One region of the Pseudomonas sp. GW821-FHT02A08 genome, then DNA from elsewhere that is predicted to be linked to it. Evidence: riboswitches for the same ligand, from Rfam matches in the RefSeq annotation. Region 1 holds a riboswitch; the other holds the start of a gene.

Region 1 (6,619 bases):
ACGTACAAATCGACCGAGGCATGGTTCTGCACCTGCATCGGGTTGGCCAGGCGCACGCTCGGGTAATCGTCGGGCAATTGCTGCGCCGCTTCGGCAAGCAGCGCCAGGCTGGAATCGCCGCTGCACAGGACCACCAGCTCGGCGGGGGTTTGTCCAAGGTCGGCAATGTTGTCTTCCGACACGAAACCGCCGGGCTGGGTCCTGAGCAGGTGCATGGTTTACACGCTGAGCGCGGCGCGCAATTGCGCTTCGAGAACAGTGGCGTCCAGTTCCTGGCCGATCAGCACCAGGCGGGTTACGCGTGCTTCTTCGGCGCCCCACTGGCGGTCGAAGTGCTTATCAAAACGCGTGCCCACGCCCTGGATCAGCAAGCGCATCGGTTTGTTCGGGATTGCCGCAAAACCCTTGACCCGCAGGATGCCGTGCTGGACCACCAATTGGGTCAGCGCATCCAGCAGCAGGCTTTCGTCGGCTTGCGGCAGTTCGATGGAGATCGAATCGAAGGCATCGTGATCGTGGTCATCATGATCGTCGTCGCCATCGTGGTGATGGTCGTGGTGGCTGTGACGGCTGTCGATGTGCTCTTCGGAGCCTGCACCCAGGCCGATCAGCACGTCCAGCGGCAGGCGACCGCTACTGGCTTCGACGATTTTCACCGCTGGCGGCAATTCCTCGGCGACTTCCAGGCGTACACGGGCCAGGTCCGCCGGGTTGATCAGGTCGGTTTTGTTGAGAATCACCAGGTCGGCGCTGGCCAGTTGGTCGGCGAACAGTTCGTGCAGTGGCGATTCGTGGTCCAGGTTCGGGTCGAGCTTGCGTTGGGCGTCGACTTGATCCGGGAACGCGGCAAAGGTGCCGGCGGCCACGGCCGGGCTGTCGACCACGGTGATCACCGCGTCCACCGTGCAGGCGCTGCGGATTTCCGGCCACTGGAAGGCTTGCACCAGCGGCTTGGGCAGGGCCAGACCGGAGGTTTCGATCAGAATGTGGTCCAGATCGCCGCGACGGGCCACCAGTTCGCGCATCACCGGGAAGAATTCTTCCTGGACAGTGCAGCACAGGCAGCCGTTGGCCAGCTCATAGACACGGCCGTTGGCTTCTTCTTCGGTGCAACCGATGGAGCACTGCTTGAGGATTTCGCCGTCGATGCCCAACTCGCCGAATTCGTTGACGATCACCGCGATGCGGCGCCCCTGGGCGTTGTCGAGCATGTGCCGCAGCAGCGTGGTCTTGCCCGAGCCGAGAAAGCCGGTGACGATGGTGACGGGGAGTTTGGCCAGTGTTTTCATCGGATGCCCTATGGCTTAGGTGGCGGGCATGCGGGACGACGACCGGCAACGCGGGGTCGCGTGCCTGAAGAGTTCGCCACCGGATCACCCCGCCCGGTTGAAAGTGAGAATCTGTAACGAGGCAGGTCTCCTGGCTGACGGTGTGCCGGCCTTGAGCCTGGCATTCGCTGCGCCTTCCCGCCGGCCTCATGGATTGAGCCTGCAGTGGCGTGGCAACGAACATCACCGTTCACAGTTGCGGGGGCAGCCGCGGCATCGACCGCGTTCCCTTCTTAGCTTCGGCAAATACCGAAGAACCTCGAGAGCGCAAGGCTACGCATGGTCTTGGGGCGGGTCAATGTTCACGTGACTTCTGCGGTGTGCCCTTCGCGAGCAAGTCGGATCGCCGCACCGCCGCTCCCACATTTGATCGGGTTCTTGCAGGGGAAAAGGGTCAAGTGTGGGAGCGGGCTTGCTCGCGAAGAAAGCGACTCGGTTTCGAGTTGAGAACCCTTGCCAATTGACGCCCAACCCCCGCCCATGCTCTCCTACACACCTTGTTACGGGTGCCCTTCACAGGGTGAAACGGGAAACCGGTGAATCATGTGCTTTACTCTTAAGCCATGTCAGTCCGGTGCTGCCCCCGCAACGGTAAGCGAGCGAAGCGTCAGATCCACTGTGCCCCCAAGGCATGGGAAGGTGATGTTTTCAGGTTCAGGCCCAAGCCTTTGCCCCTCGTGAGCCCGGAGACCGGCCCGCAACACAAAGTGACCAGTACGATCACTGAACCAACAAACCCGCGGTGGGCGGGCGCTGTTTGAACCTCTGCGCGCCTGGTCGTGCGGGGGTTTGCATGCGCTCTTATTCCCCGCTGACAGACCAGAGGGATACGCCATGTCGATCATCAGCAGCGCCGAACACACATCCGCGAGCACCACCTCAACCCTGACCCAACGTCTGACCGCCGCCGTCTGCGCGTCGATTCTGGGCGCAAGCCTTGTGTATTTCGCCGGTTTCTCGCACATCGAAGCGGTGCACAACGCCGCCCACGATACCCGCCACAGCTCCGCGTTCCCGTGCCATTGAGAGCTGTCGACATGATCAAGCGTATTGCGCAAACCGCAGGTTTCACCGGGCTGCTGGCCGCCCTGTTGCTGACCCTGCTGCAAAGCTTCTGGGTCGCACCGCTGATTTTGCAGGCCGAGACCTACGAAAAATCCGAACCGGCCGCTGTTGAAATGCATGAGCACGCCGACGGTGCGATGGCTGCCCACACTCACGATGCACAAGCCTGGGAGCCGGAAGACGGCTGGCAGCGCGTGCTGTCCACCACCGGCGGCAACCTGGTGGTAGCTGTCGGTTTCGCCCTGATGCTGGCCGGCCTGTACACCTTGCGTGCGCCAACCAAAACCTCCCAGGGCCTGCTCTGGGGCCTGGCCGGTTACGCGACCTTCGTGCTCGCGCCGACCCTCGGCCTGCCACCTGAATTGCCCGGCACTGCCGCCGCCGACCTGGCACAACGGCAACTGTGGTGGATCGGTACCGCCGCCTCCACCGCCGTCGGTATCTCGCTGTTCGTGTTCAGCCGTCACTGGCTGATGAAAGTCCTCGGTGTGGCGATCCTTGCCGTTCCCCATGTGATTGGCGCGCCGCAACCGCAAGTGCATTCGATGCTTGCTCCAGAGGCGTTGGAAACCCAGTTCAAAATCGCTTCGCATCTGACCAACGTGGCGTTCTGGCTGGCCCTGGGCCTTATCAGCGCCTGGTTGTTCCGTCGCAAAAGCGATGGCCAATACCACGCATGACTGACGTCAGCACAGCGCCGACCCTGGTGGTCGGCCTGGGCTGCCAACGGGGCTGCCCCGTCAGCACGTTGCTCGCGCTGCTCGATCAGGCGTTGGAGGCGCACCAGATTGCTCGTCATGAAATCAAGGCGCTGGCCAGCATCGATTCGAAGCGCGACGAACCTGCACTGATCGAACTGGCTCAGCAGCTTGGACTGGAATTGAAGTATTTCAGCAGTGAACAACTGGCCGCTTATGAGCCGCAACTCAGCCATCAATCGCAAATAGCGTTTGAACGCACCGGTTGCTACGGCGTGGCGGAAAGCGCCGCACTGGCCCTGGCGGAACAACTGGCCCAGGGCCCGGCAAAACTGCTGATTCCACGACAAAAATACGCTCAGGCAACCCTGGCATTGGCCGGCGCTGCGTAAAAAACCGATAATCCCCGCCTTTGATCATGAACATTCTTCATCTGAAGCCCTGTTCAGCCTCTATTTCCCCACAGGAACCGACCATGACCGTCTACTTCATTGGCGCAGGTCCCGGCGACCCCGAACTGATTACCGTCAAGGGCCAGCGGCTGATTCGCAGCTGCCCGGTGATCATTTATGCCGGCTCCCTGGTACCGGCCGCCGTACTGGAAGGTCACTGTGCCGAACAAGTGGTCAACAGCGCCGAACTGCACCTGGAACAGATCATCGACCTGATCAAGAGCGCCCACGCCAAAGGCCAGGATGTGGCCCGGGTGCACTCCGGCGATCCGAGCCTGTATGGCGCCATTGGCGAGCAGATTCGCTATCTGCGTGAGCTTGGCATTGCATTCGAAATCGTCCCTGGCGTGACCGCTACAGCCGCTTGTGCGGCGCTCTTGGGCGCGGAGCTGACCCTGCCGGACATTTCGCAGAGCGTGATCCTGACCCGCTACGCCGACAAGACCGCCATGCCTCCCGGAGAGGAGTTCTCCAGCCTGGCGCAACACGGCGCGACCATGGCGATTCATTTGGGGGTCAATCACCTGGCGAAGATCGTTGAGGAACTGCTGCCCCATTACGGCGCCGATTGCCCGATTGCAGTGGTTCACCGCGCAAGCTGGCCGGATCAGGATTGGGTGGTGGGCACGCTCGAGGATATTGCCGGGAAGGTTGAAGCCAAGGGCTTTCGCCGTACGGCGTTGATTCTGGTGGGTCGGGTGCTGGGCAGTGAGCATTTTAGTGAATCGTCGCTGTATCGCGCGGGGCATGCGCATATCTATCGTCCATAAGGCCCTCTTCGCGAGCAAGCCCGCTCCCACACTGGATCTTGCCGGACACAAAATCGTTGGTCGCTGAAAATTTACTGTGGGAGCGGGCTTGCTCGCGAAGACGTCAGCGAATTCAGCCCATAAAAAAACGGCGCTCACGGGGCGCCGTTTTTCTATACCGCAGCGAACACCTTAGTAGTAGGCGTTTTCTTTCTGCGTGTGGTCGGTTACGTCGCGAACGCCCTTGAGCTCGGGAATACGCTCGAGCAAGGTGCGCTCGATGCCTTCCTTGAGCGTCACGTCGGCCTGGCCGCAACCCTGGCACCCCCCACCAAACTGCAGGACAGCGATGCCGTCCTCGACCACGTCGATCAGGCTGACCTGACCGCCGTGGCTGGCCAGCCCCGGGTTGATCTCGGTTTGCAGGTAGTAGTTGATGCGCTCGTTGACCGGGCTGTCGGCGTTGACCATCGGAACCTTGGCGTTTGGCGCCTTGATGGTCAGCTGGCCGCCCATGCGGTCGGTGGCGTAGTCGACAACGGCATCGTCCAGGAAGGCTTCGCTGAAGTGGTCGATGTACGCGGTGAAGCTTTTGAGCCCCAGCGCGGTGTCTTCGGGTTTTTCTTCGCCCGGCTTGCAGTAGGCAATGCAGGTTTCGGCGTACTGGGTGCCAGGCTGGGTGATGAAGACGCGGATGCCGATGCCCGGGGTGTTCTGCTTGGAGAGCAGATCAGCCAGGTAATCGTGGGCGGCGTCGGTGATGGTAATAGCGGTCATGGAAACTCCTCGCAGGCTTGGGCGCAGTTTACGCCAATCGACGCGCCGGACAAAGTCCTAGTATTTTTGTCGGGAAAGAATTGTGGGAGCGGGCTTGCTCGCGAAAGCAGAGTGTCAGGCGAATCAATTGCGACTGACACTCCGCTTTCGCGAGCAAGCCCGCTCCCACAGGAGGTTTGCGGTGTTTCAGAGGTTCTCGTAGCGGTTCATGTCCAGCACGCCCTCTTCCACCGGATCGGTCTCCTGGATGTAGCGGCTCAGGTCATGGAAATACAGCCAGAATTGCGGATGACTACGGCGTATTCCCCAACGTTCGACGATTTTCTCAAAGCTGTCGCTATCCTTGGCGTTCTCCATCGCATCCACAAACGCCGGCACTTGCCCGGCCGGAATGTTGAACATGAAGTTCGGGTAGCTGCTGAGCACACCCGGGAAAATCGTCAGGGTGTCGAGCCCCGGCTGATAGCGCAGCGATTCGCCAAGCAGGAACGCCACGTTGCTGTGGGCCCGGTTGCGCAGCAGGCTGTAGACCTCACGCTTGCCGCTGCCGGTTTCGATACGCAGCATGGTCGCTTCTGGCAGTTGATCAATCACTTTCAACCCCGCCGCCGGACGCGAAGTCAGGCGGCTCAACACCTGCTCGGCATTTTGCAGGTCCGGATCAATGTTCGGCCGCGAGCAATAGGCGCCGTCGCAACGGTTGATCGGGTCGGGCCTGGCATTGAGGTCGCCATAACGGGTGAGCAATTGCATGGCAAAGTCGCGCTTGGGATCCTGCGGATCAAGCTTCAGCGCGGTCGGCTTGTCATCGTCGATGGACTCGTAGTCCAGCCACATCTTGAATTTGCCACTGTTCTGATACCAGTCGTCGAGGTAGCCCTCCCGCGAATCGGCGGGCATCAGGCGCAGGAAATTCTGCTCGGCGCCATTACGGATCAGGTCGAAATACAGGCGCGTCTGGGCCTGATGGGACACGTTGCCGAACACATCAAAATTGACTGCCAGTTGATAGTAGGTGCGCTCCAGCAGCGGATAGTCGAACAGCCACATCGTCTGCGGTACTTCGCCGATCAGGCCTTTGGTCACCGAAGCGCTGTCGAAATGGCGAAAGATGCTCAGCAATGCGTTGTCGTTGCCGGCCCACAGGGTCGACCAGCTCGGTGCGGGCTCGTCGGCGTAACTGTCGCGGCGCAGGGCCTCGTATTCGTTGCGTTTGTCGCGGTAGTCGTGCCACAGGGTCAGGACGCTGCCGACATCATCATTCTGCCCCGGCATCGCCAGCAAGGGCGTGGCTTGCCCGCGATAGTTCGGGTCGGTGATGTAGAGGTCGTGTTCAGGTGCCTGGAACAGCGCCCAGAAATTATCGCGAATCACGTCCGTGGCGATCTGACCACGACACACTGGCCCACGGATAAAGGTGCGCACAAAGTATTCGGCGTTATCGAGCATGAACTGATAACGCGCCTGGGCCGGAATCGCTTCGAAGGTGGCGAACGGGTTGGCCCGGCTCTGCGGCCCATAGCCCGGCAATGCGTCGACCTGCCAGTTGC
Region 2 (6,619 bases), on a different contig from region 1:
TTTCATCCAGATCACTGGTTTTACGGCTGACCAGAAAACTCACCCGTTTGCGTGCTTCATCAAGATCGCCGCCGCGCAGGGCCTTGGCCACAGGCGTGACGTGCTCACCGAGGCTGCGCATGCCGAGGGCGCAATAGAGGGCGAGAATCTCGACGATCCAGCCGACATAAGGCGCCCAGGAGAATGCCGTGGCCAACAGCGTCAGCGGCAACACGGCGATCACCCACGCGGTGACGCCATGACTGCGCCAGCCGCGACCGCCGCCGTTGAAACGTTGCTCGATGCGCTCGGCAAAACGACCGAACGCCACCAGCGGATGCCAGCGTTTGGGTTCACCCAGCAGCGCATCCAGCGCAACCGCGGCGACACTCAACAACGCCACACTCATTGACTCACTCCCCAATAGTTTTCATACAGCAATTCATGCAGCGCACGCGCCTGTGCCCAGCCTTCGAGCACCAGCATCGGCGCCGGATAGAACGCCTTCACCGGTCCCAGGCACAGCACGGCCAGCGGCTTGGCACCGGGCGGCAACCTCAACAGGTCCGCCAGTGCCTGGGGTTCGAACAGCGACACCCAACCCATCCCCAGCCCTTCGGCTCGGGACGCCAACCACAGGTTCTGGATCGCGCAGGACAACGAAGCCATGTCCATTTCCGGCAAGGTGCGGCGACCAAAGATATGCTGCTCGCGGTCGTCCATCAGTGCGGCGACCAGCACCTCGGCGCAATCGTTGATACCTTCGACCTTGAGCTTCATGAACTCATCGCTGCGCTCACCCAGGGCTTCGGCGGTGCGGATGCGCTCTTCTTCCACCAGGGCCTGGATTTGCCCGCGCAAGGCGCGATCGCTGATTCGGATAAAGCGCCAAGGCTGCATCAGGCCGACACTGGGGGCCTGGTGTGCGGCCTCGAGCAGGCGCCGCAGCAATTCGGGCTCGACGGTGCCGCCGCTGAAGTGGCGCATGTCGCGGCGCTCGGCGATGGCGCGGTAGACCGCTGCGCGTTCGGCTTCGGAGAATGCGTTGTCGGTCATGGCCTCTTCGCGAGCAAGCCCGCTCCCACCAGGGATTGCATTTCTACAGGCATTACACCGCCCACTGTGGGAGCTGGCTTGCCAGCGATGGCGGTTTCAAGGCCGGGCGCAAACAGTGCGGCAACTGCTTGCGGATTGGACGGAAAATAAAAGTGCACATAAGAGGCAGTCATCCGCCCCTCACGGTAGACCGCCTCCGCTCCGCGCCCGCCGTTAGGGCTCAAGCCACGGGCAATCGGCGCCAGTTCAGTGGTGGTCAGCGAATGGTGATAGGTGTGCCCGCGCAGCGAGCCTTCCGGCAATTCCACCGCTTGCAACGCCAGCGCTGCCAGTCGCTTTTGCATGACCGCATCACCGGCCAGCAAGCCAACCAGTTCGGCGCGAGTGCCCTCGACGTCGGTCAGGGAGTCGAGCAGATACAGCATGCCGCCACACTCGGCGAGCAAGGGTTTGCCCGCCCGGTGGTGGGCGCGGATCGCGTCGAGCATCGCGGTGTTTTGCGCCAGCGCAACATGGTGCAGTTCCGGGTAACCGCCCGGCAGATACAGGCTGTCCGCTTCCGGCAACCCTCGGTCGCGGATCGGCGAGAAGAACGACAGTTCGGCGCCCATCGCCCGCAGCAGATCCAGGCTCGCGCCGTAGGTGAACGCAAAGGCTTCATCGCGGGCGACGGCAATGCGCACGCCGGCCAGCAGCGGTTCGGCCGCGATGACATCAGGGGCGGCGAACTCGACCGCCGGCGGCAGCGCGACCTCGCAACTGCTTGCCAGGGCATCGGCTGCCGCATCCAGGCGCAAGTCGAGATCGTTCAACTCACTGGCCTGCACCAGCCCCAGGTGCCGGCTCGGCAACTCGATCCCGGTTTCCCGGGACAGCGCGCCGTACCAGCGCAAGCCTTCAGTCAGGCTACCCTCGAGCAGTTGCGCGTGGCGCAGCGTACCGACACGATTGGCCAGCACGCCGGCGAACGGCAAGTCCGGCTGATAACGCGCCAACCCCAGGGCCAATGCGCCAAAGGTCTGGGCCATGGCCGTGCCATCGATCACCCCCAGCACCGGCACACCGAAATGCCGCGCCAGGTCGGCACTCGATGGCGTGCCGTCGAACAACCCCATGACGCCTTCGATCAGGATCAGGTCGGCTTCAGCGGCGGCTTCCCACAACAACCGGCGACTTTCCTGCTCGCCGACCATCCACATGTCCAGTTGATACACCGGCGCACCGCTGGCGCGTTCGAGGATCATCGGGTCGAGAAAGTCGGGGCCGCACTTGAACACACGGACCTTGCGCCCCTGATTGCGATGCAATCGGGCCAGTGCCGCGGTGACGGTGGTCTTGCCCTGGCCGGAAGCTGGCGCGGCAATCAGTACCGCCGGGCAATGACGAGGCTGGTTCACAGTTCGACGCCTTTCTGCGCTTTGATCCCGGCCTGGAAGGCGTGTTTGATCACGCCCATCTCGGTGACGGTGTCGGCCATCTCGATCATTTCCGGCTTGGCGGCACGACCGGTGACCACCACGTGTTGCATCGGTGGCCGGGCCTGCAAGTCGCTGAGCACTTGATCGAGATCGAGGTAGCCGTGCTTGAGGGCGATATTGAGCTCATCCAGCACCACCAGGCCGATGGAAGGATCGCGCAGCAGTTCCCGGGACACCGCCCAGGCGGCTTCGGCGGCGGCGATGTCGCGCTGGCGGTCCTGGGTTTCCCAGGTAAAGCCTTCGCCCATCACATGAAAACGCACCTGCTCGGGAAAGCGTCGGAAGAACAACTCTTCGCCCGTGCTGTTGCGGCCCTTGATGAACTGCACCACGCCACATTGCATGCCGTGCCCCATGGCGCGGGCAAGCATGCCGAAGGCCGAGCTGCTCTTGCCCTTGCCGTTGCCGGTCAGCACCAGCAGCAGGCCACACTCGTTCGGGGAATTGGCGATGCGCTCGTCGATCACGGCTTTTTTGCGCTGCATGCGCGCCAGGTGGCGTTCGTCACGATCAGGGGTATCAGTCATGGGGGAGCTCTCCGTTGAGGCTGGAATAACGGCGGGCAGGCACAACAATAGAAGGCAAAAAGCCTGGCATCGCCCACCGTGATGCCGCTGGATGAATCAGGCCGGTCTCCGGGCTCATGAGTGGCGCGGGGCCAGACCGTGCGCCTTCCCGCATCGAATCGACACAGTGGCATCACACACAGTTTTCACTCATTTACCGTTGCGGGGGCAGCGCCGGAATTGCGGGCCTTCGACCAACAGAAGGACTCACTCACCGGCTTCCCTGTTTCACTCTGTCGACCCAAGTCACAGAGCACCTGAAACAAGCCGCGAAGGTTAGAGGGTTGGGGGTGGAGCGTCAATTAAAGCCGGGAGGCCAACGACCGAATAACTGCCATCAATCAATAAACTGACGTCAATCTTGTGCCACGCTCTCAGCGGTGATATCAAAGAGCCACAACCCCACAACACAACAACAAGGGTGAGCCCATGCAAGGCATGATCATCAGCAATCCAAAGCTGGAATTCCTGCGCCCGGTGCTCGAACACTGGTTCGAATGCATCGACCGTTACAACGCCGTCCGCGGCGATGGCGACACACCGTACTGGCACGACGAAAAGGCCAATCTCGGACTGCTGTCCGCCGCCGCCTGGATGGCCGAGATGGTCACGCTGCAACAGACGCCCACCCGCAAGCAGACCGAAGAAGGCGAACGCAACAGCCGCGCCGACCTGCTCCTGGCTTCGTCCGAAACCCGCGCCTACATCCAGACCAGCCAGCGCTGGCCACGGGTCAACAGCCTCAACCTGACCCAGGCCCTGCTCGACATCGCCAGCGATGCAAAGCGCCTGAGCCACGCCAGCGACCTGAAACTCGGCTGCCTGTTCGTCGCCCCGCAAAAAGCCCAGCAGGGCGCCACACCGGAAGAACTCCAGGACATGGTCGACGACCTGCAAAAGGAACACACCTGCGCTGTCGCCTGGTATTTCCCTTATGCCTACCGCAAGTTGCGCAACGAAGCCGGCAACTATCACCCCGGCGTTGCGGTGCTGTTCAAGGAAGCCCGCGGCTAAGGGTTGAACCATCGCACGACAACCCTTCTCTATGATTAGAACAAGGCATTCATAGGGAAGACCAGCATGCGCACGCCCCCGCTCGTTCTCGTTATCGCGCTCAGCGGAGGGCTCGCCGCTTGTGGCGAGACCTCCCGCCTGCAAGTCTCCGACGGTACCGGCCCGTCACCCCGACTACCAGAACCCAACAAGACACTGGTTCCGACCGTGAACATTGCACCCGCCATTGGCTGGCCGGAGGGTGCAAAGCCCATCGCCGCCAATGGCACCCAAGTGGCCGCTTTTGCCGAACACCTGGATCACCCGCGCTGGCTTTATGTGCTGCCCAATGGCGATGTGCTGGTGGCGGAAACCGCCGCACCACCCAAACCCGAAGACGGTAATGGCATTCGCGGTTGGGTCATGAAGAAAGTCATGGGGCGTGCCGGCTCTGCCGTGCCCAGCCCGAACCGCATCACGTTGCTACGGGACAAGGATCACGACGGCATCGCGGAAACCCGAACCGTGTTTCTGCAAAACCTCAACTCGCCGTTTGGCATGACACTGGTCGGCAAAAATCTGTACGTTGCCAATACTGATCGCTTGTTGCGATTCCACTATGAAACCGGCGACACGGCGATCAAGTCGCAACCCGTCAAAGTGGTCGATTTGCCCGGCGGACCGCTGAACCACCACTGGACCAAAAACGTCATCGCCAGCAAGGACGGCAGCAAGCTCTACGTCACCGTGGGTTCCAACAGCAACGTCGCCGAACACGGCATGGACAAGGAAGAAGGTCGCGCAGCGATCTGGGAAGTGGATCGTGCCACCGGCCAGCACCGTATCTTCGCCTCCGGCCTGCGCAACCCCAACGGCATGGCCTGGGAACCGCACAGTGGCGCGCTGTGGACTGCGGTCAACGAGCGGGATGAAATCGGCAGTGACCTGGTGCCGGACTACATCACTTCGGTGAAAGACGGCGCTTTTTATGGCTGGCCGTACAGTTACTACGGTCAGCATGTGGATATTCGCGTCGAGCCGCAAAACCCCGACCTGGTGGCCAAGGCCATCGCCCCGGACTACGCCGTCGGCCCGCACACGGCATCACTGGGCCTGACCTTCGCCGAAAACAGCAAGCTGCCGGCGCCTTTCACTCAAGGGGCATTCATCGGTCAGCACGGCTCATGGAACCGCAAACCCCACAGTGGCTACAAAGTGATTTTCGTGCCGTTCAGCGCAGGCAAACCGGTGGGAAAACCGGTTGACGTGCTCACCGGCTTCCTCAACGACAAGGAACAGGCCATGGGCCGCCCGGTGGGCGTGGTGATCGACCGGCAGGGTGACCTGTTGGTGGCTGATGATGTGGGGAACAAGGTGTGGCGGGTGTCGGCAGGAAAATAGGTCACCTAACCTGTGGGAGCGGGCTTGCTCGCGAATGCGCAATGTCAGACGCCACATCCGTTGACCGATACACCGCCTTCGCGAGCAAGCCCGCTCCCACAGGGTTCTAGCGTTTGCGACAGAGAGTGAGCCCGTCACCCAACGGCAACAACGACAAATCCACCCGCACATCGTCCTTCAATGCCCGATTGAGCGCCTGGATCGCCCGGGTGTCCGCACTCTCGGGGCTGGCCTCGAGCACGCGCCCGCTCCACAGGGTGTTATCGAACACCGCCAGCCCACCAACCCGCAGCAAACGCAGGGCGTGCTCCAGATAAGCCGGGTAGTTGGCCTTGTCGGCATCAATGAACACCAGGTCGAACTGCTCGGCCTGTCCTTGCCGCTCAAGCCCGGCGAGGGTTTCCAGCGCCGGGGCCAGTCGCAGGTCGATCCGCCCGGCGAGCCCCGCTTCCTGCCAGTAGCCCCGTGCGATGGCGTTGTAGTCACCGGGGATGTCACAGCAAATCAGCGAACCGTCAGCGGGCAACGCCGCCGCCATGCACAGCGCGCTATAACCGGTAAAGGTGCCGACTTCGAGCAAGCGCCTGGCCCCCGTCAGCTTCACCAGCAGGGCAAGAAACTGCCCCTGCTCAGGCGCCACCTGCCAGCGAGCCATCGGCAGCGCCTGGGTCTCATCGCGCAAGCGCTTGAGCAAGGGTGTTTCACGCAGGGAAACATCGAGAAGGTATTGGTACAGGTTGTCGTCGAGATTAAGCGTGCGAGCAGTCATGACCGGCAGCTCCGAACGTTACGGGTTGCGCGCCAGATGTTCAGGCTGCAGAACACGCTTGGCGCTCAGGTAAGCTTTTTGCCAATACGCCTTGGACAGGCTGTCGAGCTTCACAGTGCCGCCGGTGGCCGGCGCGTGGACGAAACGCCCTTCTCCCACGTAGATGCCGGCGTGACTGACCTGGGAACCGCCATTGGTGGCGAAGAAAAGCAGGTCGCCGGTCTGCAGGCCTTCCTTGCCCACATTCGCCGCTTGCATGGAGATCATCTCGCGAGTGGTGCGCGGCAGGGCAATACCGGCGACATCGCGGTACACGTAGGCGATCAGGCCGCTGCAATCAAACCCGGAATCCGGCGTATTGCCACCCCAGCGATAAG

What was found. A riboswitch is a leader RNA that binds a small molecule or an ion and turns the genes downstream of it on or off. The one in region 1 is predicted to bind cobalamin.
Region 2: it holds a riboswitch for cobalamin, as region 1 does, so the genes downstream of both, cobO (cob(I)yrinic acid a,c-diamide adenosyltransferase) here and AC07W4_RS03610 (CbtB domain-containing protein) in region 1, are expected to answer to the same signal.

Annotation. Positions count from the first base shown of each region.
Region 1 covers NZ_JBWKWD010000003.1:71,022-77,640, forward strand. The annotation lists gene cobN (cobaltochelatase subunit CobN) at 1-215, opposite strand, end outside; gene cobW (cobalamin biosynthesis protein CobW) at 219-1,289, opposite strand; cobalamin riboswitch at 1,393-1,605, opposite strand; cobalamin riboswitch at 1,816-2,041, shown strand; gene AC07W4_RS03610 (CbtB domain-containing protein) at 2,163-2,354, shown strand; gene AC07W4_RS03615 (CbtA family protein) at 2,366-3,073, shown strand; gene AC07W4_RS03620 (cobalamin biosynthesis protein) at 3,070-3,483, shown strand; gene cobM (precorrin-4 C(11)-methyltransferase) at 3,567-4,313, shown strand; gene nfuA (Fe-S biogenesis protein NfuA) at 4,485-5,069, opposite strand; gene AC07W4_RS03635 (fatty acid cis/trans isomerase) at 5,256-6,619, opposite strand, start outside.
Region 2 covers NZ_JBWKWD010000039.1:25,138-31,756, forward strand. The annotation lists gene cbiB (adenosylcobinamide-phosphate synthase CbiB) at 1-388, opposite strand, end outside; gene bluB (5,6-dimethylbenzimidazole synthase) at 385-1,035, opposite strand; gene AC07W4_RS22815 (cobyrinic acid a,c-diamide synthase CobB) at 1,032-2,432, opposite strand; gene cobO (cob(I)yrinic acid a,c-diamide adenosyltransferase) at 2,429-3,040, opposite strand; cobalamin riboswitch at 3,123-3,355, opposite strand; gene AC07W4_RS22825 (hypothetical protein) at 3,509-4,093, shown strand; gene AC07W4_RS22830 (PQQ-dependent sugar dehydrogenase) at 4,160-5,473, shown strand; gene AC07W4_RS22835 (O-methyltransferase) at 5,580-6,242, opposite strand; gene AC07W4_RS22840 (C40 family peptidase) at 6,261-6,619, opposite strand, start outside.